Regions from separate parts of the Trichocoleus sp. ST-U2 genome, predicted to be linked through region 1. Evidence: riboswitches for the same ligand, from Rfam matches in the RefSeq annotation. Region 1 holds a riboswitch; the other holds the start of a gene.
What was found. Region 1 has a riboswitch for cyclic di-AMP ahead of ntrB (nitrate ABC transporter permease). Riboswitches for the same ligand answer to the same signal wherever they lie in the genome.
Positions count from the first base shown of each region.

Region 2: linked by a shared signal. The riboswitch ahead of NC996_RS20465 (glycosyltransferase family 1 protein) and the one ahead of ntrB (nitrate ABC transporter permease) in region 1 are both predicted to bind cyclic di-AMP.

Region 1 is NZ_JAMPJY010000062.1:4,623-19,896, forward strand. It holds gene NC996_RS25665 (ABC transporter substrate-binding protein) at 1-877, opposite strand, end outside; gene ntrB (nitrate ABC transporter permease) at 1,097-1,951, opposite strand; cyclic di-AMP (ydaO/yuaA leader) riboswitch at 2,056-2,277, opposite strand; gene NC996_RS25675 (DUF1830 domain-containing protein) at 2,539-2,820, shown strand; gene NC996_RS25680 (ATP-binding protein) at 2,989-4,266, shown strand; gene NC996_RS25685 (hypothetical protein) at 4,283-4,585, opposite strand; gene NC996_RS25690 (pentapeptide repeat-containing protein) at 4,937-6,199, shown strand; gene NC996_RS25695 (acetate--CoA ligase family protein) at 6,736-8,667, opposite strand; gene NC996_RS25700 (CsbD family protein) at 8,950-9,138, opposite strand; gene NC996_RS25705 (cyanophycinase) at 9,288-10,112, opposite strand; gene NC996_RS25710 (response regulator) at 10,513-11,676, opposite strand; gene NC996_RS25715 (ATP-binding protein) at 12,163-14,361, opposite strand; gene NC996_RS25720 (HetZ-related protein 2) at 14,783-15,274, shown strand, end outside.
Region 2 is NZ_JAMPJY010000035.1:36,532-51,805, reverse strand. It holds gene NC996_RS20470 (polyribonucleotide nucleotidyltransferase) at 1-445, shown strand, start outside; cyclic di-AMP (ydaO/yuaA leader) riboswitch at 1,091-1,281, shown strand; gene NC996_RS20465 (glycosyltransferase family 1 protein) at 1,445-2,722, shown strand; gene NC996_RS20460 (hypothetical protein) at 3,085-3,306, shown strand; gene NC996_RS20455 (pentapeptide repeat-containing protein) at 3,421-3,828, opposite strand; gene tpiA (triose-phosphate isomerase) at 4,164-4,895, shown strand; gene folP (dihydropteroate synthase) at 4,950-5,903, shown strand; gene NC996_RS20440 (stomatin-like protein) at 6,015-6,827, opposite strand; gene NC996_RS20435 (alpha/beta hydrolase) at 6,988-8,790, opposite strand; gene NC996_RS20430 (polysaccharide biosynthesis tyrosine autokinase) at 8,982-11,273, opposite strand; gene NC996_RS20425 (SLBB domain-containing protein) at 11,362-12,837, opposite strand; gene NC996_RS20420 (O-antigen ligase family protein) at 13,108-14,478, shown strand; gene NC996_RS20415 (phytanoyl-CoA dioxygenase family protein) at 14,753-15,274, shown strand, end outside.

The DNA of each region.
Region 1 (15,274 bases):
CGAGGGAACGATAAGTTTTGGGATTTTTTTGGATGAAAGATTCCATCACACCCAGTAGCCGATCTGGGTGTCCCAACCAAATTTCTTTGCCTTGAGCGAAGGTAAAACCAACGCCTTCATTTCCGGTAATTGCGCGGGTATTCCAAGGTTCTGCCACCATGTAGGCTTGCATCGCCCCTATCCGCACGTTCGTCACCATTTGCGGTGGGGGAACGATGATGACGCGAAACTCTTTGAGGGGATCGACTCCGGCGGCGGCGGATAAGTAGCGGACGAAGTATTCGTAAATGGCAGAACTGAGTACAACTGCCCAAACTCGTTGTTCTCGCGGCTGCTTGTCAAAGTAGCTGCGGAAGTCCTTTCCAAAGGCTTCTAAATCGCCGTTATACTCCCGCCAGGGACGCAAACCTGCTTCCCACATTTTCCGGTTCATCGTCATGGCGTTGCCGTGTCGGTGAATGGTCATGGCGGCGCAGAGAGGGGCGTGGCGTGCGCCTTCAGCACCGATTCTGGCGTTGGTGACGGCACCGGAGACTACGGGGGCGGCATCAGTGCGACCAAAAATTACGCCGTCACGAGAGGTTGCCCAGCTAGCTTCCCGGTTAAGTTGGACGTTGAGACCGTACTTGCGGAAAAATCCTTTTTTCCAAGCGATCGCAAACGGCGCACAATCATTCACCGGCACGTAGCCAACAATCAGATCGGGTTTTTCTAACGAGCCTGGCTCTACGACTTGTTTGATGGATGCGGATTCTTCAGTGAGTCCTTTCGCTGAGCGATCGCCGCTAATCGCACAAGATGATAGTGCCATTCCTGCTGCTGTGGCACCCATACCCTCCAGAAATTTTCGTCGCGTCCAGTTTGTGGTGTCACTCATAATTCGTCCTTGCGATCCATTTCCACTCAGCTCAAGCCACTAGGTTTGAGCGATTACTGCTCATGAGTTCTCTGAAAAAATTGACGCCGTAGGTACTACGTCTCGCAACCCACTCGTTTGAGCGGTCAGCGTTACCACGACGCCCGTGAGTCTCGCTCACACTAGCGATTTCTGTTAGAGCAGAATCATCCCTACTCAACAGAGGTTTACAGAAAATTATTAGACAGAGGTTGCCCTAGGGCGACGGTGAGTAACCAAAGCTTCAACTTTGCTTAAGGCATAGTCCAGCAGTAGTCCTGTCAATCCAATCACTACCACTGCCAAAAATACTGAGCTTAGGTTTAAGCGACTCCATTCATCCCACACAAAGAACCCAATCCCGATGCCGCCTGTGAGCATTTCTACAGCGACAATGACCAGCCATGCAATCCCCAAACTAATCCGTAAACCAGTGAAGACATAAGGCAAACTCGCAGGCCAAATAATCTTGGTAATTCGTCGCCAGCGGGGCATTTCTAGAACCCTTGCCACATCGAGGTAATCTTTGGAAACGCTAGAAACACCGAGAGCAGTGTTAATAATGGTGGGCCACAAAGAAGTAATGAAGATAACAAAAATTGCTGACGGATCTGCTAGGTTAAAAATTGCTAAAGCAATGGGCAACCAAGCTAGGGGCGATACTGGCTTGAAAATCTGAATTATGGGATTGAGTGCCATCATTGCTTGCTTGGACATCCCAATCAAAAATCCAATGGGAATGGCAACAACTGCACCTAACAAAAATCCCAGCAATACTCGTCGAAGGCTTGCCAGTAGTAACCAACCAATCCCTAGATCGCCAGGACCCCGTCGGTAAAAGGGGTTCATAATGTAGTCTAAATTCTTGACGAACGCCTCTGGTGGGGTGGGTATTAATTCATGCTTGAAAAGCGCAACAATCCACCACAGAACGATAATTCCTAAAAAACCAAGGGCGGGGAGGACGACGACATCCCGAATCAGAACGGGTTTTGCCCGTTTCCAGGCTACCTGTCCAGCAACTGCAATCGCAGACAAATTCAGCTGCAATATCATTATGAAGCTCCTCAGAGTCACTCTTCAGGTACAAAAAGTAGAGCAGTACCAGCCGGGACACTGACAAGTTCAGAACATTTCAAAAAATGAAAAATGCTGACTCTTCAGTCTCCTCTCAATGCCTACGAAGTTAGCTGACGGGCTAGAGCTGAGAGATGCTCTTCTCTAAGGGATAAGGGATGAAGGATGAATAAACAGTTTTTTATTCCGCCTTACACCTTTTGCCTTACTCCTGGCAGAGATACGCCCCATTAATTGGTTCCTCCGTTCCAGCGCTTATACAGAGCGATCGCTTGCTAAGACGCTGAATTAGGCTGACTTACTCGGATTAACCGATAAGCTTAGCACGCCTTTTTAAGACAGTCCACCTTTCCGAAGACATAGCTTTCTAGAGATCGAGATCGCTTCTCCATCAAATTCACAATAGTTTACGAACTTTTTGAGGCATTCTAGTGATGTTTGTATTCTCTACTACATCTTGCCTTCCTTCAACCCCATCTTTAGGTAGAAGCCGCTTGAAGCAGTCGAAGTTTATATTATCTATCTTGTTAATCAGCCAATTTTATCGTTCGTTCAAGGCACCCAATATGATGTCAGTATTCTCCTCTTTGGTTTCTGAACCTTCCGAACAAATACTTTGTTTTTATACAAATTGCACAAATAAGATTCAAATTGTTAGAGTTGATAATACTCAAGACTTAAACTTTGAACGGATTGTTTTCCCTGGTCAACGTTTATTGTTTAAAGCCTTACCAGACTCCCAACTAGAAATACATACTAACCCAACAAGAATTTTTACTGAAAACTTAGCTTTAATAGAAGTAATTTCCTGCGCTAATCTCCGCGTACATGAAGAAATGAGCGCCTGAAAATGAAGTTTTTAAACCTTAGGGTGGCTTTTGATTAAAAACATTTTAAGAGCTTATAGGCGAAGCACTTGGGCGCGAAAACAAGAAGGACAAACAAATTAGCTACTCCCCAAGCTAATCTTAGTCTATGGAGAGCATTTGTAAACGAGTCAATAGCGCCAAAAAATGATGGATTTTAGTCAATTACTGATCGATAAATCTGCCACGATTGTAGAGAAATGGATTGAAGCTGTCCGTGCTGATAGTCGAATTGAGACCGCAGCAGAATTATCTTACAAGGGTTTGCGCGACAGCCTCCCCCGTGTCCTCAAGGCATTAGCGACTGTACTTTCTAAGTTTCAAGACAGTGATGTTCAGTCGTTAGTAGATGCAAGTTTAGAACATGGTATACTTCGGGCTGAACAAGGTTACGATCCAGTAGAAATTGTCCGTGAATACCGAATTTTACGGGAGACAATCGTTTCCACCTTAGAGGGAGAGTTGCTAGACTCATCACCGATTGAGATAATCCGAGTCATTCGTCTGATTGATACAGTAGTGGATGAAGCGATCGCTCAATGTTTTAAAAGCTACATGGATGAGCGATTGCACGAACTCCAACAGCTGCAAAGTCAGTTAAAATTGACCAATCAAGAATTAACTCGTTTGCTTCGGGCGAATAAAGATAACCTTTCTCATCTAGCCCACGAATTGAAAACTCCCCTTACTTCCATTATTGGCTACTCAGATTTATTTTTGCGCCAACAACAACGGAAGCAGGAGGAGAGTGATAACCTTCCGAATCTAGAACACATTGAGAAAGTGCTACGAAATGGACGACAGCTACTTCGATTAATCAACGATGCGTTGGAAATCTCTCGCTATGAAGCGGGGAAAATGAAATTGCAGCCATCTGTAACAGATGTACGCTCTTTAATTCAGAATATCCTGGAAATGGTAGAACCTTTGGCGGATTCCAAGGAGCTACAGATAATCGTTGATTACGATTCAGCTAGCGCCGATAGCTGTGCTGCTCTTCGAGAAGGACTACACCCCACATGCGCCCCCGATCGGGTGCTGACAGATCCGCTGAGACTACAGCAAATTATTACTAATCTCTTTAGTAACGCGATTCGTTACACCGACTCTGGAACGATTAAATTAAGGTGCCAAACGCTATCAGATAAAGAGTGGGCGATCGCTATCAGCGATACGGGAATCGGCGTTCCTCCAGAAGACCAAGCTCGTATATTTGAACCCTACTTTCGCTCTATTCCCCAAGAAAAGTCTTTCCTTCCGGAAAGTACAGGTTTAGGATTAGCGATTGTCTCGCGGTTGGTAAAATTATTACAAGGAAGAATAGAGCTAGTTTCACAAGTAGGCATTGGCTCCACCTTCACTGTCATTTTACCGTTAGCAGTGAATACTTCTGAGGAAATCGTGACGCCTTCAACAACCCAGGTATAGCACTTTCAACTAATTTTTAAAGATGAAACCCCAGACTCCTTAGAACAGTCTGGGATTTGAACTCTAAACTCGGATCAAATAGCGATGAAGCCTGTTTTTGGGAAACAACTGCTAGTTTAGGGTCAAGCAGACGACCTGCAAGACTTTCCAAAATTTTTGAGTAAGTGCCCGTGCGGGAGCGTAGGTGCAGCCTTGGAGAGTCAATAGAGCGAAACACTGGCTGCTGTTGGGGGTGCATCCACTTCAACCCAAGCCAGACGCAAAGATTGGTCAGCCAGCCAGAACTAACCACCTGAAACTCTCGAAGGGGTGGAGTCACGATTGATCGCTAGGTGAATGGAAAGAGGAGGGATTTGACAAGCAGAAAACTGAGTGTTGCGATCGCTCGTAAACTTTACCATGCGATCTCTTTGCTAGCGTATGCCGCGATCGCTCGGTGGCTGCTCATCTATCTTCGATCGGCAGGCGAGTGAAAAGTTGTACTTCGCGTATGATTAGTAATCAGCTGCTTAGCACTGGGAATAATAACTTAAGAGTTGAAAGCGGTTATTTTTAAAGTGCTGAAAAAACAATTAAAAACATTTCCAGAAAATCCGAGCGGGGAAAAACCTATTCGAGCTGACTTGAATAGCCAATACCTAAGGGGGCACAAACCCAGGGGGCATACGCCGTGATTGTAGACTTGAAAGAAACTGAACTCAGGGGAGCTTTTCTTAAAGGGAAGGAGCTGAGGGGAGCAGACCTAAGAAGGGTAAACCTCAGCGAGGCGAACCTCAGTTATGCAGATCTCATAGAAGCAGACCTAACAGAGGCAAACCTGAATGGGTCAAATCTAAGTGGAGCCTGTCTCAATTTAGCAAATCTGAGCGAGGCAGACTTGACGAAAGCAGACCTGAGTGGAACCACCCTGATTGGAGCAGATTTAACAGCAGCCAACTTGAGCGGAGCCAACTTGAAAAAGGCGAATCTGGTTGGAACTAATCTGGAAAATGCTAACTTGGCTGGAGCGAACCTGGTAGGAGTGGACTTGAGCGCAGCCGAGCTAAAGGGGGCTATCCTACAAAAGGCTGTCTACAATCAAGAGACTCGATTCCCTCCAGACTTTAACCTTCAGGAAGCGGGGGCTTACTTGATTGCCTCTGGCACTTTACTCATCGGCGTCAACCTGAGTGAAGTCGATCTCAGTGGAGTTTATTTAAAGTCAGCCGACCTGAAAGCAGCAAATTTGATGAGAGCAAATCTGGTCGGCGCAAATTTGGAGAACGTTAACTTGGCGGGTGCCAATCTGGTTGGAACCGATTTGAGTAAAGCCAAGCTGAGGGGAACCATTCTAGAAAAAGCTGTCTACACGCAAGAGACTCAATTTCCCTACGAGTTTGACCCCAGTGAAGCTGGAGCTTACTTGATTGCTGCGGGTGTATGCCTGCCTGGGGTTAATTTGAGCGGAGTCAATCTGAGCGGAGCCGACTTAAGGGCGACCAATCTGCGAGGGGCAAAGTTACGAGGAGCAAACTTGAGAGGGGTAGACTTAAGCAAAGCTAACTTGAGGAAAGCTGACCTGGATGATGCCAACTTGAGCGGAGCCGACTTACGAGGGGCGGACTTTACGGGAGCCATTTTGAGGCTGGTGAACTTCAGCGAGGCGGATCTAAGAGGAGTAGACTTAACGCGAGCCGACTTGAAGGGAGCCAATCTAAGTAGAGCCGACTTGAGAGGAGTAGACTTGACGGGAGCTAGCTTGAAGCAGGTGAACTTAAGTGAAGCCGACTTGAGGGGGGTAGACTTAACGCGAACGGATTTAAGGGGCGCCAACCTAAGTGGGGCAGACTTGACGGATGTGGATTTGAGTCGGGCGATGCTCAAGGGTGCCGACCTGACAGAAGCCAACGTTCCGCAAGAAAATTTCTTTAACTTAGAAATAGAGGCGCGATGAAGCTTAAAGCGATGTGCGATGGATGTGCGATGAATAGAGGGGCGAATAAATAATCGGAGTATTCACCCGGAGACGATATCCATTATTTTTTCTTGCGAGTCCAAAGATCCGTGAACATCATGGTCAACCCGCCTATAAAAATTGCGATCGCCATCCCGCCTGCCGTAACATTCATCCAATCAATATTTTCCATCTGATTATTCAGCCGTTTTTTTGAGCAACGGTACTAGATTAGCAACTTTGGCATCCAGACAAACATTCCCGCCCAGAAAAGCGCGAACTAAGCGAACATTAAAGGTTCTGTAACCTGCTCTTGGCAAGTTTCGCTTGCGTGCTTGCTGGTGCGCTTTCAACCGTCCGGTGCAAGATGCGAACTCAAGGGACTTATTTTGCTCGAAGCAGTCTTAGACCTAGCCAGAATCGCCCCTTAGAAAGCGACAGGCAAGGGGAACTATCTTCAAACCCCTCTCCGATACGGAGAGAGGTTTGGCTACAGATCTGCCCGCTTGTGTCTTCCAGAGACTTGTACAAAAGGTTTAGTGTCTCACTTCAAACTCAGGTGAGATTTTCGGAATTTCTTTGAGATAAACCCGCGAAAAAGGTTCGGCTGAGCCAAGCTGGTACTGTTCAAGCAAGCCATGAGAGCGGATGGAGATAGTGTCTCCTTCCTTAATCACGACAGTAGAGTCGTGGAGAATGTCTCTCGCCAGCATCATCTCGGTTTCCGTAGGATTATCCAAGATTACAAGATTGCTCCCGTAGTAGAACATCCCATCTGCCTCTAGTACGTCTTCTGTGTACTCGACAATCAGCAGATCGAGCTGGGGATTCCGGAGCAGGTTTTGAACGTTACTGTTGTAATCTTTGTTCAAGTTTTTCTGGGAACGATTGACGAAAACTCCATCCCGACAAACTGCGCCAATTGTCCAGTCGGGGTGTTGCATCAGGATATCGTCAATGACTTCTTGAAGTTCTTGAACTGAGATCCGGTTGAAGGTGATGAAAGGTATTCTGGCTTTTTCGGCGGAGTCAAAGAAGGTTTCCAGAATATGGGAAGGCACATCGACGCTGTCACCAACGGCGGGTCTAAGATGCATATAGATGCCGGGGGCGGCGTTGATTTCGATGATGCCAAACTCACCATCCTTCCAAGATTTATCCAAATCTTGGGCGATGACATCAATACCGAGGCAAGTCAGGCGGAAATGCTGGGCGATATCTTGCGCCAGGATAATGTTGTCCGGATGAACAGTGCTAGTCTTATCGATGCTCAAGCCGCCAGCCGATAGGTTGGCAACTTTGCGAAGATAGACGGTGCGATCGCTTTCAATCACGCTATCCAGACCTAATCCCTGTTCTTCTAAGTACATTTCCATCGCTTCATCGCACTGGATCTTGCCCATTGGCGACGTTGGTGTATCTATCCTGTCTGGCTTCCGATTTTCCTGCTCGATCAATTCCGCAATCGTAGAGTGTCCATCACCCACGACTGATGCGGCGCGGCGTTCCGTCGCGGCGACGAATCTACCATTGACGCAAAGCATCCGAAAATCTGACCCTTTGTAGCTTTTTTCGACGATGATCCGGACTGGCTGCTCTTTAGGAATCGCATTGACTGCCCTGCTAAAGGCATATTTCAGTTCTTCTGAATCTTGCACATCAGCCGTTACCCCAATTCCTTTGTGGCCCACTACCGGCTTCACAGCGACGGGATAGCCAATCTCTCTAGCGGCTGCGCGAGCGTCTTCCAGTGAAGCGACGATGTCACCTTTGGGAACGGGGAATCCCAAGGTACCTAAGAAAGCTTTGCAGTCATCTTTGCGAGTGGTAAAGTCCGAATCCAGATGGCTATCGCAGTCAAAAGTCGTTGCTATCCCGCGAATCTGCTTTCTTCCATAGCCATATTGAACCAGTCCTTCGTCCCACAGATAAAAAACGGGAATTCCTTTTTCATAAGCTGTACGCCACAGTGCATAGACTGTCGGCCCGCCGTAGACGGAGTAGCGGAACTGATCCTGCATTGCCTTGAACTGATCGTCAATCCGAAAATCTTTGCCTTGAGCGATCGCTTCAAACCAATCCCAAACACTGTAAACGACTGCCCGACTAGTGCGTGCATGAAGTGATTCTACGGCAATCTTCGTGCAAGCGGGAAGTTGCTTGATACTCCAGTGCTTGAGGTGCAGCCCCATGTCCAGTTTTCCCACTTCTGACACGGTTCGAGCGAACAGTTGGGCATGAGATTCGTAGGTTTCATCACGCAGGTGGGGGTAGCGATCGCCAATAATCGATACATAATCGCTAATTGCCGGAGGTTGCGCGGACTCAGTTAGGGCGAAATCGAATATTAGCGCCCCCGTCTGCAAATACGGGTTTGGCCCCATGTAATGCTTGAAGTTAAAGATATCGAATGCATCCGTTTTTCTCGCATTGACACGGACTGCATCGGTCATTATCTCTCTGCTCATTGAGTATCTCCCGTTTTTAAACACCCTTTTTATTAACTTGGCGACTCGCTTACTTGAGCCTAATTCGATTGCATAACCTTTTCAGCTATCAAAGGGCAGAGTCAAGTCAATTCTTTTTTATTGGATTTAATGGTGAATGGTTCGTTGCCTTTCTACCATTTGCGATCGCCATTACCCAAATCGCTTAAATTTCTTTAATAAAACACTTTAAAAACCCATTTTCTTTAAGAAAATGGGTTTTCAGATTTGTGGAGTTCCCCCCTTGAAAATTTGATACAAAACCTAAGCTCGATCTACAATTTCTTTTGCTTTATCTTTGAGGTCTTCTTTTAGATGCATAGCAGCAGCTTCATCCTGCTTCATCTGACCTTCTGCTTGGTCTTTTTGGTCGCCGGTTACATGACCAAGCCCCTCTTGCACCTTGCCTTCTATGTTTTTAGCAACCGCTCTGGCTCTATCTTCTACGCTCATTTTTAGCTCCTTTACAAGGATATGTAATTTATTATACTACTCCCAGTATAAGAAGCTTAAGGGTGAAAAAGACATCCCTCGGCAGTTAGATTTTAAAGGCACAGGTAGCATTTAAAAAGTAGGATGGAAAGTGCCCACCCTACTTTCAATTAATCAAGAATTGGCTTGCGAGTTTTCAGATCAAATTTGTATCCGTGTGGAAGGATATGAAGCTTGGCTCCGCAAACTGCCAAAGGCTCATCCTTCAAAATGTCACCGATGTTGCTATGGGTAAGCTCTGACTCATCGACAATCGTGACAGCTCCTTCCCCGATTACTTCAAACTTGTTATCGCTGACTGCGATCGCTGTATTCTCGTCAATCCCAAATCCTAAGACAGCAGGCTGCTGTGCCAAGGCAGAAATTAACCGTCCCAGACGCCCACGCTGTAAGAAATGTTGATCGATGACCACTCCTGGCAAGAAGCCCATACCGGGACCCATCTCTACCACTTCAACCCGTGGATTTGTCTCAGAGTCGCCTTCAACGATCATGACATCTGGCATCATGGCAGCTCCCGCACTGGTGCCTCCCACCACGATTCCTTCAGCGTACCGTCTGTGAATCGCCTCATCGATCTGGGTACCCTTCAGAATGCTGGTGATGCGAGCCTGATCTCCGCCGGTAAAAAATACACCAGTGGCTTTCTCAATTGCCTCCAAGTAAGTGGCTGAAGTTGCATCTTCCCGCTCAACAGTATCAACGATACGAACGTCTTCGGCTCCCAGCCGCTCAAACACTCTGATATAGTTCTCTCCCACTTCTCTGGGCAGCTCTGTCGCCACGGTCATGACGACAATTCGAGCTTTAGTACCCCCGGCGCGGCGAACAAACTCTCGGAGGATTGTGCAGTCTCCCTCCTTGTCTTCTGCACCCCCGATGATCACCAACTGCCCGCTAGGTTTATTCGCTGGTACGTTTTCTTGAGCTTCCATTGATTTTATGTCCAGGTATTAATGGTTGTTTTGTGCATAAAAATACCCAGGAGATATAGAAGACTCCCAGGAAATTTTTTATGTCTCAGATTGGCTGTCCTGAATAACTAAAATAACTGCATACCGTTTGCCGCAGCTTCTTTCTAGGGATATAACTTGCAGCAAATCTGTAATTTAAAATACATAAGTCTATTTTGAAGTTTTTGATCGCTGAGCATAAATTAAGCTTGTAAGGCTGCAAAACTATATAGCTTACAATTCATTAAATCTTGCGGCTGTTATCCAGATCCTATAGCAGCAATTCTCAGATGCATAAATGAGACGCTTTGGCACACACTATTGCTGTGTTCCGGATAAGCTTTATATTGCACCATCAGCTAGCTGCATTAATTCAGATGAATTAATAAAGTAGCTTTGCTTGATGGAACAGTTGAGTTTGCGTACCCAAGACTTCGTAGAGGTCAACTGCTTGCTGCTTACCGCGAGGGATCACCCGGTCAATCAACCGACACTTGAATAACTCCGGTTGTCTCATCTGGGCAATAACGGCATCACTGGCAAGGATGTGACAGCCGTAAAGCTTTGTCAATTCTTCTAGACGGGCGGCAGTATTCACGACATCGCCGATTACAGTAGAGTCCATGCGCCGGTCTGAACCCACTGTCCCAATCATGGCAACGCCTGTATGAATGCCGATACCAATGTTCACCGGCTGCTCCAGGTTGTATTGTTGGCGATCGCGATTAAACCGATTTAAGCTGTCTACCATCGCCACCGCCGCACTTAAGGCATCCTGTCCGTGGTTTCCCGTGCGGTCAAACACCGCCATCAGCGCATCTCCCAGGAATTTATCAATAAATCCATAATTGATGGCGATCTCTTGATTCATCTGGGTAAAGAAAGCGTTCAGCCACTCAAAGGTGTCGCTGGCTGTTTGAGTTTCAGCGATCGCGGTAAATTCCCGAATATCGCAAAACAAAATCGTCAATTCTTCTTCCCTGGCATTTCCCAGTTGAATTGACTCTACCCCTTCGGGTGCAATGCGTCTCAAGAATTGATCCGGCACAAATAGCCGAAACTTCTCTGAGAGATATTCATTGATTCGCCATGCCGCTGATAGTTGACGCTTCGTTTTTTCTTTAATTTTTTCCTGCATTTGTTGCCCGGAATGCTGCGATCGCATCTCGATCAAACGCAGAGTATTTGCAATCTTTTTCAAAAGGAGAGTAGTTTTAATCGGCTTGGTGAAGTAGTCATCACCTAATATTTCCAACCCCCGAAGCTTGGATTCTTCATCATCCAAAGCCGTCAAAAAAATCACCGGCACCGTTTGTAGCTTTGCATCCTCCCGCAACCGGCGACAAACTTCAAAGCCTCCCAGATCCGGCATCATCACATCCAGTAAAATCAAATCTGGCTGAAAATCTTTGACAACTTCCAGTGCTTGAACGCCTGATGAAGCTATTAGAGTTTCATATCCTTGTGAATACAACAACTCTTCTAGCAGCAATAAATTATTGGGTTCATCATCAACTAACAGAATGCGCGGCAAGGGCTTTGTCATGGGACTGACAATATAAGTGCAAGTGGCGCTGTTATGGAAAACTACTTCTGTTAGCCACCATTACACTCGCGCCTATGATTTTCCTTCAGTGTAACTACTTAAAACAGTTGTTCGCTGAACCAGTAATTCTAACTAGATGCCCCTGACGATTCCTAAGCTTGACAAGTTTTCTTTCAGTACAGGTAGGTAGATAGATGGAAATCTAACTCCTCCGAGGTCGCCGGTAACTGAGAGAACTTTAACATTATTGAAACACAGGACTTCGGTAAAGACAATTAACCATCTGGTAGATCGAAAAACAAACCGATCAAGAGATGATCTTTCTCCCAAAGATAGATAGCCCTTTGGTGATAACAATTCTCGATTGAATGCAGCAAGGTTTAACCCCACCCCATAGACCTAGAGGGCTGCCACACCTCTCAATTTGCAGATTCAAATAGGGTATAGGAGCAGGGTATCCTTGCCCCTCATGGATTCTTTGGGGTTCTAATCCTGCATAAAAGAGCGGACGGTAGTCGTGAGGAGATCGATATCTATTGGCTTACTGATGTAACCATTTGCCCCAGCAGCCAAACAGCGATCGCGATCGCCCGCCATTGCCATTGCCGTTACTGCAATTACTGGCACCGACTTCCACAAGCGATTGGCTTTGAGCTGACGGATAATTTCAAACCCATCCACCCCCGGTAGTTGGATATCCATGACAATCAAGTGCGGCAGCGATTTAGGCGTCACAAAGGGCGATTGCAACGCTTCCATCATCGTGCGACCGTTATAAATTAACTCAACTGCATACCCTTCTAACTCAAGTACATCAGAAATCAATGCCTGATTGAAAGCTTGATCTTCCACCACCAAAACTCGCTTGGCATTCCCAGAAGATACACCACCTTTGAGTAATGATGACTGCTGTTGGCTTGGCACTGGGTTCGCTGCCTCTGTCAACGTCTGACTCATTTCCGTTACCGGCAACCAGACGCGAAACGTACTCCCCTGATTTTCCACCGATTCCAGAGAGACGGTGCCGCCGTGGAGTTCCGCCAGTCGCTTCGTCAGCGCCAAACCTAACCCAGTTCCTTCATGTTGCCGCGTTAAGGAAGCATCCACCTGCTGGAAAGGGCGAAACAGCAAATGCCACTTATCTCTAGAAATCCCGATACCTGAGTCTTTGACTTCAAGGCACAAGAAAGGCGTGCTAGGATTCACCGGGCTGCGATCCGGTCGAAATTCCCCAATCAACTGGGTGCCATAAGCCAGTCGTCCACTCAATTTAATTTGCCCGCGATCTGGGGTAAACTTGACAGCGTTGGAGAGCAAATTAATTAATATCTGGCGGACACGGCGTTCATCTAAAGATGCCTGCCCCAGCCGATAGTCTATTTCTAGGGTTAAGGCAAGTCGCTTTTTATCCGCACGGGGTTGAATCATTTGCAAACACTGCCTGCAAAGATCCAGGATGGAAACTGGCTGGAGTTCGAGTTCTGCCTTTCCGGCTTCTATTTTGGAGAGATCCAGAATGTCATTAATCAACTGCAACAGGTGTTGACCGCTTTCTTCCATCACCCGCACGTATTTAATCTGGCGTTCGTTCAAGGAACCGGCAATTTGCCGCAGCAACAAGTCCGAAAACCCTAAAATGCTGTTGAGGGGTGTCCGCAGTTCGTGGGACATGGCAGCCAGAAACTCAGACTTCATTTGGGAAGCCCGTTCTAAATTCTGATTAATTTCGCGCAGGTGTTCTTGCGCCTGTGCCCTTTCAATGGCAACGCCCAGCGTGCGACAAGCGACCAGGAGTATATCCTGTTGGGGAGCGTCCTGAAGTCTCTGATGAGTGCGAGATTCCAGCGTCAAGACGCCAATAATCTTGCCATTGGCGGCGGGAATGGGAAAAATGCCCAGTTGACCAATTGCCGGATGGCGAAATGCCGACACTGCCTGGGAATGTTTAGAATAATCGTCAACAAATACTGGCTTGCCGGTTTCTACGACTTGCCACAATAACCCTTGACCATAGGGAATCCCTCGATCGAGAAAGGCTTGCATCTCGGCAACGGCAGCTTCGCCGTGAGTCGCGATGAATCGACCAGAAATTTGATTGGTGAGAATATCGGCATAGGCATCAATGCCTTGACCCGTAATTACCTTGACATCGCCGAACGCTGCACCCATTGTCTCCACCAGATAGGAAAGTGCAAATTTTCCGATTGTCTGCAAGTCGCTGGCAGGCTGCAACCGTTCCATCAAACCTACTAAAAAGGTCAGCCGCCTCACCTCAGCGTTTAAAGTTACCTGGTAGTCTTGATACCTGGTGACATCGCGGAAGGTAAACAGGCGTCCCCCATCACTCGTCAGTGTGGTATCTATCTCTAGGCAGATACCGTTAGATTGCTGTATGGGAAAGGAAATGTATTCTGTTTCGGTTTCGCTAAGGGCTGAAGCGATTTGTTCGCTCTGCTGCTGCGACCAATAGCCCTGCGCCACCACTTCAGCCAAGACTTCGCTACAATGCGGCTGTAGACCCAGCCATTCGGGGGGAAGTCCCCAAAGAAGACTGAATTTTCGATTAAACAAGACTAAGTGATGGGAGCGGTTAAACAAAGCGATCGCATGGTCTACTGGATTCAAAATGAGTTCTTGTTCCTCCTTTGACTGTTGCCCAGCAGCGATTGTCTGCTCTGGTTGCATAGTTTTTTGAGAAGTTGAGGGTGAAGAAGTCGGGAATCAGTCTAGCACCGTCTGAATCTTGTTAATGTGGCTTTCATCGTCAAAAGTAAACCTTTCTTAATCATTCTTTACTTAACAAAATCTAACATTATCGCTCATGAGTTGACCAACTAAATGTTGTGATTCAACGCACAAGGCAATAAGATCAAAATCTCACTCCATAGATGTTAGGAGTCAAACTATCCAGGGTGGTGCGATCACTTCTATCTCAAGGTAGACATGATGAAATAGAGGTCAGTTGCTCCTTAAATGGGTGAGGTGAGAGATGAGGTTTGTAGAGCAAACTTTAAATCAGGAAAATGAGTTTGAAGTCAGTCTTCCTATGTCTGAATTTCCGGCTTCAAAACTGAAAACTCAAACGATGCTAAATACTCAAAACTCCATGTCACTGGCCCAAGAACTGGCACAGAATTGGCGAGAGCAGATTGTAGCCGACTATCCCGACTCTAGCGCAGCAATGCAAGAAAGTATTACGCGCTGGCTGATCGGAGAAGATTTAGAACGATTTGAAGCCCTGAACCCAAGCCAGATGACAATTGCTCGGCAAGCAATGGAATATCGTTACCGAATTTTACGGCAGCGCTATTTAGGCGTGGGGCCAGAGCGTGCCTATCGGAATCTTACGACTCGCTTGGGCAGCTTAGTGCTGCTTCGCAATAAAATCCGTACTTGGGTGGCGCTTTCGCGCGATCGCCAGCGGGCAGTGGTCGATGTATTGCAAGAAGTAATTCAGGAACTATTACACAGCGATCGCTACATTCAACAGCAAATTGCTTGGATTGCCCAATGTACTCCTAGTGATACTCGCCTCCGCAATTCCCTACTGATGACCAGTATCGAAGAGTATTGCCTCAGACCGATTCGCAACCAACCG
Region 2 (15,274 bases), on a different contig from region 1:
TGAGCCAGAACTCATTGGCATGGTCATCGGGCCTGGAGGCAAGATGATTAAGAGCATCACTGAAGAAACGGGTGCCAAAATCGACATTGAGGATGATGGCACGATCACGATTTCAGCAGTAGATGGCGAGAAGGCGAAGAAAGCCCGCAACATCATCCAAGGGATGACGCGGAGGCTGAATGAGGGTGATGTATACGCTGGTCGCGTAACCCGGATTATTCCAATTGGGGCGTTTGTGGAAGTGCTTCCCGGAAAAGAAGGGATGATCCACATTTCTCAACTTGCTGATTACCGAGTCGGTCGCGTCGAAGATGAAGTGGCTGTCGGGGATGAAGTCATTGTCAAGGTACGGGAAATTGATAGCAAAGGTCGGATTAATCTGACGCGCTTGGGGATTCACCCAGATGAAGCGGCAGCTGCTCGTGAAGCGGCAGCAAGTCGTTAAAAAAAAGCACTTAGCGATTAGCGATTAGCGGTTAGCAATTAGGAATTGAAATTGCTAACCGCTAATCGCTAAACCGAGCTTTTTTCCTCAACAACTACTATTCCATTCGGTTATTAAATCTAATCTAATTATCCCGTAGCTATAGCAATCCTATTTGAGTTGCAAGCTAGGAGTTCAGATTCCTGACTTCTTCGATAAGTCGAATATCTCGCGTTTGAAAATGATTTAGCACCGAGCTATAAAAACTATAATTAGATGAATCATAGCAACAGTAAAGAGTTGTTTCTAGTAGTCTTTAACTCTTAGTTATGAGTTGGTTGATATTGAACGAATGACTGAAGGTTAAAGATGTAGAAAGCTTTTATTAATAACGAGTTGCATTTCTTGCCGTGTAGGTTAATGCCGTGCGCGAACGTTCGCTAACAAAAGTTAGCTGATGGTTTTTTTACTTAGCCCAATGTACTCTATCGACCCCATCCGCCCACATCAAATGCTTGACTCGTAAGTCTGACGATTGGAGGGTAAGTATAGATATCATTATCGTATATTAAAAAACATCTATCTTAAGGTAGGTTGACGATTTTTAAATTGTAGTGTTAAGGTTGCAGTCAGTCTACATAAGTCAGCCTAATCCAGTATCTCACTTTAAAAAACGTACCTTATCTAATTAAGGTGAAGCTGGAGCGGAGGAACCAAATTTTGGGGCTTATCGATGAGAGATTAAAAATTAAAAATAGTAATCCTAATTTTTAATTTTGCATTCTTAATTTCTCAGAGAGGGACATCTCTCAGTCCTCGCCCGTCAGCTAACTCCGTCGGCATTGAGAGGAGACTGAAGAGTCAGCAATTTTGTAGAATTTGCGCGATCTCATCAGTGTCCTTGGCTGGTATCTGTTCGCTTCGTTGTACCTGCCCTCGACTATGAATAGAGGCACATTTCGTGCTTCAACTGCTGGCGTAGGAGAGCAGGTGCGCTAGCTATGAGGAGAAAATCAACCGATGTTACTGACTGAAAAAAATCGTATCGCCTTAATTTCAGTAGATGGCGATCCAGCGGTAGAAATTGGGCAAGAAGAAGCTGGAGGTCAAAATGTCTATGTGCGTCAAGTAGGATTAGCACTCGCTGAGCAAGGCTGGCAGGTGGATATGTTCACTCGCCGCAGCACTCCGGAGCAACTGGATGTCGTTCAGCATACGCCTAACTGCCAGACAATCCGATTAGCCGCTGGGCCAGCCCAATTCATGAGTCGGGATCGACTCTTCTGCTATTTACCAGAGTTTGTTGAACAATTCCAGGCATTTCAGCAGCGTGAAGGTTGGCAATATACCCTGGTGCATACCAATTATTGGTTGTCATCTTGGGTGGGAATGGAACTGAAAAAGCACCAACCTTTGATACAGGTACATACTTATCACTCGCTGGGGGCGGTAAAGTATCGTACAGTTTCCGAAATTCCAGCGATCGCTTCCACACGGCTAGCAGTTGAAAAAGCGTGTTTGGAAACAGTGGATCGAGTGATTGCTACCAGTCCGCAAGAAGAAGATCAAATGCGATCGCTTGTTTCCACTCAGGGACAGATTGAAATGATTCCCTGCGGTACAGATATCGTTAAATTTGGTTCCATTCAGCGCCAAGAAGCACGCCAACAGCTAGGAATTGCCAGCGACGCCAAAGTAGTGCTGTATGTGGGTCGTTTCGATCGGCGCAAGGGAATTGAAACTTTAGTCCGAGCTGTAGCAAAATCAAGCTTACGCAAGTCTTGCGACCTAAAGCTCCTCATCGCAGGCGGAAGTCGTCCGGGACAGAGTGACGGCATTGAACGCGATCGCATTGAGAAAATCGTAGCTGAAGAAGGCATTGGCGATCTCACTTGCTTCCCCGGTCGTGTGGAAGATAACGATTTGCCTCTCTACTACTCAGCTGCCGATGTGTGTGTTGTCCCCAGTCATTACGAACCCTTCGGTTTAGTTGCCATTGAAGCAATGGCTAACCGGACGCCGGTAATTGCAAGTAATGTAGGCGGCTTGCAGTTTACCGTAGTGCCAGAGGTAACGGGTTTACTGGTACCTCCCAAAGATGAAGTCGCCTTTGGACAGGCGATTGACCGCATCCTAGCCGATCCCGATTGGCGAGACCAATTAGGCCAAATGGGTCGCCAACGGGTAGAAATTGCCTTTAGCTGGAATAGCGTGGCATTACGACTCAGCCATCTGTACACCAAATTACTGTGCCAAGCTGCTGTTGAATCTGCGAGCAAACCGCAGCTAGTCGCTTGAGATTTTTTCCCCTGAAAAGTGCTGAGTCCTTTGGGATGGGATTTTCATCCCGATAGCGAGCAAGAAAAGGCACTAGAAAAGAGTTTCCATCCAACGTTGTGAGCTTTCAGTGTATAAGCGTTTCTTGCAATAAAAACAATCAATCTTCTTTGTTCCTTGCCAGGAGGAAATGAGACTCCCTCTTCGTTTCCGAAAGTTAGGACAGGTTCTCAATATTTTTGCAAGAACTCTATTCCCCAACCCTAGACAAATTCATTCCAAATCGATGGATTGTCCGTAAAAGCGGGATATCCATCTAATCATTTGAGAGCAATTCAAGTAGTAAGAAAACGGCAAATTACCAAATTAGGAGAGTTGAAATCATGCTGAATATCGGAGATAGCGTACTACATAAGAAAACCGGACGCTCAGGCAAGGTTTTTGGCTATGGCTATCAGATGGTTAATAGCACTTACTTGCCAACACTGATCGTCAGAGTAGTTGAAGCTGCAAGTTTAAACCAGAAAAGTTTTGTAGAAGATTTGTCTTCATCATGGATTTCGGAGCAAGAAGCTTCTCGGCTTTCGGCAAAGGCTGCACGCTAGAGCCTAGCCTGATTGTATCTGTGCTTTATGCGTAGGCGATCGCTCAAAACAAAACTCGGTCAGTTACTGACCGAGTTTTGTATTTTTGTCAAATATTTAGTTTTGAAAAACCCACTAATCCCATTTAACGTTATTCGGCAAAATCGCGTTGTCGAGAGCCGCATCCTTCAAGTTAGCATTTATCAAGTTAGCCTCTCTCAAATTGGCACTACTTAAGTCTGCTTGCTGGAGATCGGCGCTATTAGCAAATACACCTGTTAAATTAGCTTTTTCCAGATTAGCCTGCGTTAGATCGGCACCTTCTAAGTTGGCATTCGCTAGGTTAGCTCCCTGCAAGTTTGCCCCTCTCAAATCAGCCCCAGTGAGATGGGCACTTACAAGATTGGCTCCTTTCAAGTCGCAGTTCTGACATTGCTTAGTTTCGATTAATCGTCTGACATGAGCGGGATTTTCGGCTCGGACGGGAGCAACTAAGCCTAAGGGAAGCAGAATCGCTGCGGCTGCTAAAAATTTTAGTTTCATATTTACTCCAATAATTTAAGTTTTTTATTTACGTTCTGGTATAATTTTAACCCTATGTTTTTTTGAGGAACATCCTACGATAGGGGGGAATCTTTTGGGTAAATACCCACCTAAAGTAATAAAAAGATTTTTGAAGTGAGTCGCGGCTAAGAGCAGCATCCGCAGGAGCGAGTGTTGGCGTGCAAGGATTGCGGGGTGAAATTATCGCGTCGCTTGACATTTGCGCTTTTAGCGACCAGAAAGTGTAAATGCGATCGCCTTTAAAGCAGGGGTTCCCCCGCCGTACTAAACTGGAGGTTACAGTTTTTAGCATTCTGAACTTGACTGAGTTAGCTGTGCGGAAAATAGTTATTGCCGGTAATTGGAAAATGTACAAAACTCAGACCGAGAGTCTGGAGTTTTTGCAAGGATTCATGTCTCACCTAGAAGAAACCCCAGACGAGCGGGAAGTAGTCCTAGCGGCTCCTTTCACTGCTTTAAGCATCATGTCTAAAAATCTGCACGGTAGCCGCGTGCAGCTGGGTGCCCAAAACATCCACTGGGAAGAAATGGGAGCCTACACAGGTGAAATTGCCGGACCCATGCTGACAGAAATTGGGGTGCGTTTCGTAATTGTGGGTCATAGCGAACGGCGTCAATACTTTGGCGAAACCGATGAAACTGTGAACCTACGGCTGAAAGCAGCGCAACGCTACGGTTTAACGCCCATTCTCTGCGTCGGCGAAACCAAGCAACAACGCGATGCAGGTGAAACAGAATCCCTGATTTCTACCCAACTGAAAAAAGGCTTGGTTGACGTTGACCAGGAAAACCTGGTTATTGCCTACGAACCTATTTGGGCAATTGGTACTGGCGACACCTGCGAGTCAAAAGAAGCAAATCGGGTGATTGGCTTGATTCGCACTCAATTGACAAATCCAAATGTCTCGATTCAGTACGGTGGCTCGGTCAAGCCCAATAATATTGATGAAATCATGGCGCAGCCAGAAATCGATGGGGCTTTGGTCGGGGGAGCCAGTCTGGAGGCTGCCAGTTTTGCCCGAATTGTCAACTTTCAAAAAGGATAAGGATGTTAGCGAAGCGGCGCTTTCTTCGCCGGATGACGGATGAATCAATCCAAAATCCAAAATAGCTTGACCCTGCGGGGTCAAACTTTTGACTGGGGACAGCGCACTTATTTAATGGGTGTGTTGAATGTGACGCCTGATAGTTTTAGTGACGGCGGAGACTTTAACACGCTAGGAGACGCCTTGGCTCAGGCTAAGCATCTTGTGGCAGCCGGAGCCAATATCCTCGATGTGGGGGGACAATCAACCCGCCCCGGAGCCGCCCAAATCTCTCTGGAAGAGGAATTGGATCGGGTGCTACCAGTGGTGCAGGCGCTCCGAAAGGGTGCAGAAGGAAGGATCGAGGATGACTCCGATTCTTCGGTGGGCGTCATAGAATCTGCTCAGCACAGCAATCCCTTATCCAACCCTCCGGGATACATCCCTCCTCCTTCTGAGGTTCCGATTTCCGTGGATACAACGCGGGCATCTGTGGCACAGGCAGCAGTTGCGGCGGGGGCTGATATCGTCAATGATATTTCCGGCGGTACTTTCGACCCGGAGATGTTTGCTGTGGTGGCAGAGTTGGGAGTCCCCATTGTGTTGATGCACATCCGAGGGACGCCAGCTACCATGCAGCAGATGACGAATTATCAGGACTTGATGGGGGAAATCTCCGAGTTTTTGTCAAGTCAAATTGAGCAAGCGATCGCATCTGGCATCGCTCGCTCAAAAATTATCATCGATCCCGGCATTGGCTTTGCCAAAACTTACGAGCAAAGTTTGGAAATTCTGCAACGCCTGCCGATGTTGCATTCTTTAGGTGTTCCTTTGTTAGTGGGACCATCCCGGAAAAGTTTTATCGGGCGGATTTTAAATCAACCCGATCCCAAAGCCAGAGTGTGGGGAACGGCGGCGGCTTGTTGCGGAGCGATCGCGGGAGGTGCTGATATCCTCCGAATTCATGATGTCCAACCCATGCATGATGTCTGTCGCGTTGCGGATGCCATTTTCAGAAAACAGAAATAGAAAAGCTAAGAGCGATCGCTGTCTTGAAATGCCTTAAAAAGTGATGTTTTTAATTTCAAATCAGCTCGACTCTTAAAACTCTTTTCATTTTTGTTTTTTACCTTTTACCTTCTAAGTTCCCGATCCATTGCCATTAGAGCCATTAGGAGGTTCAGGAGTAGACATTAAATCAGTCATGGCTTCTGATAAAGCTTTCGGGTCCATAAATACCACTTTGGAGTTAGGACTCGCACTCAATTTCTGATTGGCATCGACATATCTTTGAGCAACGAGAAACTGCAATACTTCTCTACTTAAAGGTTGTGACTGCAAAGCTTGGCTCAGAATTTCTATCGACTTCACAGTTCCCTCCGCTTCCAAGATGGAAGCGCGTTTCTTACTTTCGGCTGCTCGTTCCAACTCCAGAGACTCCAAGACAGTTTTTGCGGGCGTAATGTCTCGTACCTCGACGCGAGTCACCTTAACTCCCCACGCAGCCGTCGCTTCATCCAACTGCTGTAACAAAGTCTGATTAATTTCGGTTCTGGAAGAATAAGTTTGCTCCAGTTCCATTTGACCAATCGCAGAGCGAAGCGTCGTCAAAACTAAGTTTTCGATTGCTTGCTCAATATCTTCAACGGCGTAGTAGGCTTTTTCCAAATCCAGAATCTGCCAGTACACCACTGCATCAACTTTCAGCGAAACGTTGTCTTTGGTAATTGCCTGTTGAGGGTCAATATTCAAAAACTTCTCGCGGCTGGTTTCCTCCACCACAATTGAGTCAACAAAGGGAACGATAAAGTTGAGACCGGGCGCGAGTCTTCGATTGTACTGACCCAAGCGCTCTACTAAAGCTTGATTTCCTTCGTTGATAATTTTCACAGAACCCACTGTATAGCCGATAATCACTAAGGCGAGGGGGGCAAGAATCGTGATGGGGTCCATAATGCGCTCTCTCCTGAAGAGGCTACTGTCAAAAGTAGCGATTAGCTTAATGCTAACTTTTAATTAGTCACAGCTTGACTTTGATTAAATCAGGATTTTTATCCAAAACTCGGAGCCTTGCCTTAGTTTTGAGAAACATTTCATTGGGATGCCCGCCTTTCTAGGGCAGTGGTGGCAAAGCCAGCCACGAAGTAACGCTTGGGGGTAGTTGCGTATTCAGGCGCAGCGCCAGTTCTGGGGTAGAGAGAGATTGGGCGTAGGCGGGTGTTAAAAAGGGTTCGTAAGTTGAGGCGGCTGGAGTCAGCTGTTTGACAAATGCCAAGGTGACGCCTTTAAGCAACTGACGCAGGGGAGCCGCTACTTCACCAGTGCGTTCGTTGACGAGGGTTGTTTGAGTGAGCTGTTCGCCTTGGCTACCAGGAGCAAAATCGCTAATGCTTAAGTGAGTTCCGCCAATTGCTGTGAGGAGATATTTCGGGCTGGGTAGTTGGGTAAAAGGTCGTAGTTGATGGTTCAGCGATGGAGTGAGGGGATCGCTGGTGCCAGTCAAGATTAAGGTAGGAGTGCTAACTTTGCCAAGACCTTTTTTGCCAAATAAGTCTCCCACGACGGGGTTCAGCGCGATCGCTTGCGCCACGCGCCGATCCCGCAAGCTCAAACGTTGGTCGGGCAGATCCGCTGCTGCACACTGCAACCAATCGCCCCCCGATTTTCCTAGAGGATTGCGATTTTTGCAGAATTGTCGTAACTCATCTAGATTCAGTTCGCCTCCCGCCAACGCTAAAGCCGTGTAGCCGCCCAAGGAATGACCAATCACGCTCACTTTCTCGGTATTCAGCTTCCCCTGAAGGGAACCTGGTAGCTGGTTTAGCCGAGCTAGCTCATCAAGCAAAAAGCTAATATCTTTGGGCATGGCGACAAATTCGGACGCCGGTAACAAGGGCACCAAACCGGGCACTCCTACCGAGTTACTACCAAAATGCCCCCCAAAGATTCGGTTGGCATTGCTGCCTGGATGCTCGATGGCGGCGACGGTGATGCCATGAGACGCTAGGTGACGGGCTACATAAGCCAGGAAGGAGCGATCGGCTCCAAAGCCGTGGGAGAGAACCACGAGGGGATTTTGAGAATTTTGGTAAGGGGGCTTCTCGTTTGTGTTTGCCCAGTAAAGATCGACGACGATCTTGCGATCGCTGGTGTATGTCCCCAGAATCGGCTCTTGGCGTCGCCAGTCGTGAAAAGTCAGAGTCTGCTGCTGTACTGTTTCGGAACCCGCTTGGGCGGGGTTAAAGGCAGGACGAAATTTTCCTTTGGTGACGGTCAGTTCCCGCTCCAGTAGAGGGCCTAAAGCTCCGCTTTGCCAGTAGGGGGCGTTGAATTCTAGGGCGATCGCGATCGCTGAAGAGGCGTCTATGGTAATTGTGTCGGCTGGATAGGACTGCAAAAAGCTGATAACGCTTAAGCCGTTGGCTTGCCGCAAGGCTAGAGTTAGACCTGCTTGCAGTTGTTCTACCGTACTATTCGGGAGCGCCAATCCCAGCTTCTTGATTAATTCTTCTCCAACGGGCGATCGCAACACGTCTTTCACCACTTTGTCTCCCAAATTCGGATCTAGGTGCAAGCGACGGTTGAGGATGTCTCGAAATTCTGAGCTGAGCAATGCCTTGTAAGGCTTGAGACTTGCAGGAACTTCCCCCGTTTTGGCAAAATCCTCTAAATCTTCGATCGCGACCGATTGCTGAAACGGTCCCAAGCGCAGCGTTACCCGTTCTGCTGCTAAGACGGGTGCCCCAATTGACAAAATTGCGATCGCGTTGCTTAAAGAAGTTAGCGTAACGCCCCATAAGAAGCTTTGAGCAAGTAAGCGCGTCCGCCTGGTTGCTAAAAATGGCGGCCTTTGCGTTCTTGGAAGCGACTTTCGGAAACCCTTGTCCCGAAACCAGTTCAGCTTTAACTTCATCATTTCCATTCACCCCGTTTGAGTGCAGCAGCGCCGTAATGTAGAAGCAATTCGATTGTGGTTGTTCCCATTCTTAAAAAGCTCTGCACTTGTGCGATCGCTTTTATAGAAACTGGATAGTCAGTGCTGTTAGCACAGCAAAGCCAAGCATGGACTCAGCGAACATAAGAATACGCCCCTGCCCCGAAGCTCGCTTAATTGCGACTATAGGTGCGGCTATAGGAAGGATACGCGGGAGAAGTATACCCTTTAATGCCATTGGCGACGATACCCAAGACTGTGCCACCGGAGATTTTTAGTCCATCTAATGCTTTCATCAGCATGGAACGGTCTGTTTGATCGATCCCCACAACTAAAATAGTGCCATCTGTATTCGCTGCCAAGATGTTGCTGTCTGCTAAACCAACTAGGGGTGGTGAGTCGTAGATCACTAAGTCGAAACGGGCTTGAAATTGCTCGATCAGATACTGCATTTTATCTGACGAAAGCAGTTTGATCGGGTCTGAAGAGTTGTGACCCGATGTTAAGACAAACAGGTTGTTGTCTTCTGGCGATCGCTGAATGGCATCATTCAGACTCAAATCCGTGGCGATGATATCGCTGAGTCCGCGCACGTTCGGTAAGCTTAAGCGAGTATGCAGACTCGGACGCCGCAAATCGGCGTCTATCAATAATACCCGCTGACCAATTGCCGCTGCGGCTTTCGCCAAGTGAATGGCAACCGTTGATTTTCCATCTCCCGGTGTTGCGGAACTGATTGCCAAAGAAGTAATCGGCGTCCCGGAACTGAGCAAGCGAATATTGGTATAGAGAGAACGGAAGGCTTCCAAAAATGGCGAATCGGTGTATACATTTAGCTTCTTGCGACCATTGCCATTTGCTTTATTGTCACCCAAAAGTTGATTTAAACCGGCAACATCCGCTGCGGTAGAGAGTTTGCTGGGTTTCTTGGGCGGTTTCTTGAGTTCCTTGGCAAAAGGAATCACTCCCAAAATCGGCAGTTTCGTTTCCCCTTTGACATCTTCGGGGGTATGGAAGACTGTATTGAGAGCCTCGATGAGAAAACCCAACCCGATACCCAATAGCGCACTTAAAACAATTGCGATCGCTAACTGTTTTTTCGTTTGTTTCGTCGCTACTGATATCAAGTTGCCATCTTCATCCCGCCGTAGCTGAGGCTCCTCAATCAGTTCCCAAGGCACTTCCTGTTGGGCAGCATCTAACTTCAAGGCTTCTCGTTTGCCTAAAAATTGCTTGAGGTTATCAGTTGCAACTAATAATTTTCGCTGTATATCGGCGTGCTGACGGGCTACCGCAGGTAATTCTTGCAGTTGTGCTTTGATTTTCCTTTCAGTTTTCAGAATTGTTTGGTAGCGCTCCTGTATTCCTTGGATTCTTCCCTCCAATTTTTTGAGAAGCCCTTGGGCTTGTTCGCTCAGCAACCGTTGCAAATTTTCCCGCTTTTCCTTAAGAACCAGAATCGGTGGGCTATCGTCCCGAAATTGGGGGGATTGTGCCGCAATAGTACTATCTAGAGTTTGAATCTGCGCTAGCAAGGTTTCGTAGGTTTTTGCATCAGTAGACAAAATTGCGGTAGAGTTCCCTTCTTGCAACTGTTTTTGCATACTGGCATATTGCGCTTGCGCGTCAGCTAGTTCCGCTTGGGTATCCGATCTTTGTCTTTCAATCGTCAAAGCCTGCTCATACAGCAAGGAGTCTGCTTGTTCCGGATCGCTGACATTGTACTGCTGCCGTAGTTTTTGGAGTTGTGCTTGCAGCGTATCAACTTGCCCCTGTAACTGAGGTAGCTGCTGATTGATAAAGTCAATTCCCTGCTTGAGGCTTGACAGGCGCTCTTGGCGGCTGTAGTTCAGATAATTTTTATAAAGACTATTCAATACAAACTGAATTTTTTGCTGGTCTTCATCCCGGTAACTAACTTCTAAAATTTTGGTGCCGTATTGAACTCCATCTTTTTCATAATTGACTCGAAAAATTAAGAGTTTCGTCATCAAGGAGTTATATGTTATCTCCGGATATTTTTTTTGCAATTCCTTGATGACTGGCAACATCAATTTCGTACTTTGCAAAACTCGAATTTGCGTCTCGTAATCCAATAAACTAGATTTTTCTACTTCGATTTTTTGGATATCTGCATTGTTCGTTTGAGACGATAAAAATTGCTTCGCCAATCTATCTTCAGCAGTCACGGGTTCCACCAAAAGCCGAAAAGCTCCTTCGTATTCTGGAGCAATCTGCTTTGAGGTAAAGACAATCATGCTTCCTGACATGACAGTTAATATAATTGTTACCCCTGCCATAATTGGGAGTCGGCGGCGCACAACCCCTAATAGCCATGCCAAGTCCAGCTTCTGTTCATCACTGTCGTCAGAGGGTCGAGTCAGGTGCCCTGGCAAGGACTGAGTCAACTTGCTATTGCTAGTGCGCTTATTAAAGAACGGCTGTGAATTGTGTTCGGTATCCATTTACCTATTAGATAGAAGTAGATAGAACAAAAAAAGCTAACTACGGTTTAAGAAAACGTTTATAGATACACCCTGAATATATGCTTACCTAGTCATCGTCTCCCAAAATTCCAAATAAATTAAAAATGTTGAAGAATGTGAAAACCTTTTCGATCGGTTCTAAGAATGTTCGCACACTGTCAGAAGTTTTGGCGCTTCCAGAACGGCTGACGACAATAATGTCGTTATTGCGGACGAGTGGATTATTTGTCTCATTGATTCCTTGGGTTAAATCAATATTGACTTTACTTTTTGACACTGTACCGTCAGGGTTGAGGCGAATTAAATCAACCGCCTTTCGATTCGCTCTAGCATCATTGAATCCTCCCGCAGTCAGCAATGCTTGATTCAAGGTTGTGTTTGGCGCAACCTGCACCACTCCTGGACTTTTCACTTCTCCGACCACACTTACCTTAATAGTACCGGGAGAAAAGCTAGTGGTCGCTAATTCAGAAATTTCTGCCGGGTTAACTGCTGATGCAGTGGGAATGAAAATGGTATCTCCATCTTGCAAAAGCGTATCTTGACTGAAATCCCCAGCCTGCAAGAGTTGCCAAAGATTCAGATCGATGATTTGTTCTGTCCCTGCTTTGGTGAGTCGCCGCAGCTGGATACGGCGAATATCTGCCAAGGGCTTAATCCCCCCAGCCAAATCGATTGCCCGCGTTACAGTTGGCAGCCCCAGGGTTCTTTGCTCTAGTGTTGTCTTTCCTCCAATCACAACATAAGTACCAGGACGGTTGACTTCTCCTACGACTGCAACACTGCGGGGTTCCTCTAAAGGAGGTGAAAAACGAGTCGTGGCAATTTGGCGTACTTCGTCTAAGTTAATGGTGCTGGTTGTGGGAATAAAGACAGTGTCTCCATCCCGCAAATTTAAATCTTGCCTGCTGTCGCCGGTTTGTATCAGATCCCAAAGATTCAGATTGATTACTTGCTCGGAACCGGATGCTAGCTTGCGACGCACCTGAACCTTACGAATATCAGCCGTCAGCGTAATTCCCTGTGCCAGCTCAATTGCCTGGGTTACGGTGGGATATTGGAACCCAGGCACGCTCCCGACTCCAGCTATCAGGGGAATTGTGAAGCCCCCAGGGCGAGTCACCTCTCCTCCCACCCGAACATTGATAGGGCGAGGAGACAGAACGCTAATGGTGATGATGGGTCGTTTGAGGAAGCGAAAGTATGCAGATGAAATGGCATTCGTCGCTTGTGGCACGGTTAGCCCCTGAACCGATAGGGTTCCAATCAAGGGTAGGGATAAGGAGCCATCTGCGAGAACTTGGTACTCGCCGCTATATTGGGGAACCTCGAAGATATCAAGGCGGATGCGATCGCCTCCACCCAATGTATAGGCTATATCTGGTCGAGCAGGATTAGTATTCGCTTGTGCAAGAATTGTAGGTTTTTGAAAACGCGGTACAGTCCCCTGCGTAGGATTGGGGCAAGCAAAGGCAAATGTTGCCACTAAGGTTATCCCGGCAGAAGTTCGAGTGAGTTGTCTATAAAAACCTAGATCGACCATACATAACCTACTTGTTTTATATTTTTAAATTTAAGCTGTGCGAGTAGAAACCTGCCACTCTAAATAGTATTTATTTATCCTCATTTTATAGGTAAATCTCTTAAACCTATTTATAGTAAGCTTTTAGAAGTTACTAGTTTTTAGTTTGTATCTTTAAAAGAATTAAATACTCGTAAATATACGGAAATTCATTATTCTTCTCTGGTTTAATCAGTCGCTATACTCATATAGGGTCAGCTTCGCGTTATTTCTTGTCTAAGAATATTAAACATGACTACTCTCGCTTCAAACCCTCTATTGTTAATAATCGCTGCCACCAGTGCGATTATTTATATCTTATTATTGTTTAACTTTGCTGGTAGAAGTCAAGCGACCTCTAAAACATTAGAAAAGATTTTTATTGGTTTAATAATCTTTGCGATCGCAGGAGTTACTTTAACCGGATTTGATAAAATCCATCCTAGAGCTTTATATCTACAGGGAAAAAAGCTTTATTCGACGATTTTTCAAATCGGCATTTACGCCACCTTTATATTCATTATTTATTCGCGATTCTTGCAAAATATTAAAGATTCAGTTTTTGTTATTTCTAGGCTTCTCATTAATAATGTTTATTTTTGCGGATTACTCTTTTTATTAATTCTATCTGCGGCTTGGTCAGAAACTCCAACTTATACACTCAAAGCTAGTATAGTTTTTTTAGGCACAACTGCTTTTTGTGTTTACGTTGGTAAGCAGTATAAATGGAAAGAACTATTTGATTTATTGCTTACTATCAACAAAATCATACTTTTACTGAGTGTATTTTATGCTTTGTTCAGACCGTCAATTGGAGTAACGTCTAAGGGCTGGCAAGGAATTTTACCCCACGGAAATGCTTTTGGATTCTTGATGGGTCTAACAGCTGTTATGTGTTATATACAGTCAGTTCGCAAACCAAAAACTAAATGGCAATCTCTAGGTTTTGCTGCTTTATCTATTTTTGCTTTACAACGCTCAAACAGCGGAATGGGGAAAGTTCTGTTGGTTCTACTGATAAGCGTGTTAATCGTTATCCGCTTTATCAAAAACTTGCCTCCACGATTAGCTTTTGCCTGCATAATCTTTTTTATGGCTATCGCCATGTGTTTGTGTATTGTAATTACCCAAAATGCCGAATTTATTATTGTAGATACACTGAATAAAGATTTGACATTAACTGGACGCACAGACTTCTGGCCTTTAGTCATCAACCACATTAAACAACATCCATTGCTGGGATATGGATACCAAGGATTTTGGCAGTCTTGGCGAGGAGCAGCCGATCCAGCGGCTGACATCATCGTGGTAAAAACCCAATTTAAGCCAGAACATTCTCATAATGGTTTTTTAGACCTAGCTGTAGACTTGGGATTCGTAGGATTAGGGTTCTTTTGTCTTTCTTTCTTAACAAATATTGCTTTAGCAGTTCAGTATATGAAGCGTACCCAAGAACCTGAATTAGTCATGCCCCTGCTACTGATTACCTGGGCAGTTCTGACAAATATTACTGAAACTGGATTGATATCAATTACCTATGCTTGGCTGTTTTATGTTATAGCAACAGTTCGATTATGCCTGGATGCTACAGGAAACAGTTCTCAAGAGAATTCCAGCGCTTAAGAACTGGTTTGCCGGTCTTGAGGGGTGCCTAACAAAGCAGGCGATCGCTAGAAGGGTTAGAGGCTCGGTAAGCGATCGCTTTAATTAAGGATGAGTTTCAGCCAAATATGTTAAGCCGTGTTGCAATAACATTCAACACTTTTTCGGGATATTTACCTAGGAAAACTTTCTCGCTATCTAATTTCCGGATATTTACGTAGGAAAATTTTCTCGATATCTAATAATATACGTTTAAAAGTGAACTAAAACAATCAGTTCCTAAAGGATTTAATTTATGGACACCCCTAAAGATTATTACGAAACTAACGGATACTATGTCTTTAGAAATCTCATTCCTGAAAATTTAATTAATAATATTTTAAAAGAGTATAACTCCAATATCCTTTCATCTAACTCTCCTTTCTTTAGACAATCAACGAATAAATGGGAAACCAATACAATTACTCCCAATGGATATTCTGAAGAATCTTTTAGAGATGTTCACGATTACCCAGATTATCCAGGATTTACTGAGGCAGCTAAAGAAGTTTTCTGTTTGCAGCAGGTTAGGGAAGCACTGACTGAACTGACGGGTAGTAAGGAGCATAACCTCATGCAAACTATGTTCTTTGATATGAACACAGCTACCCCTGCCCATCAAGATTGGTACTATTTAGATTCCATGCCCAATGGTCATTTGCTGGCTGGATGGTTTGCTCTGGAGGACATCCACGAAGAAGCGGGTCGATTCTATGTTTTACCAACATCTCATCTGGTTGACTTTGAGTTAACAGATGATGAAAAACTATCTAATCGG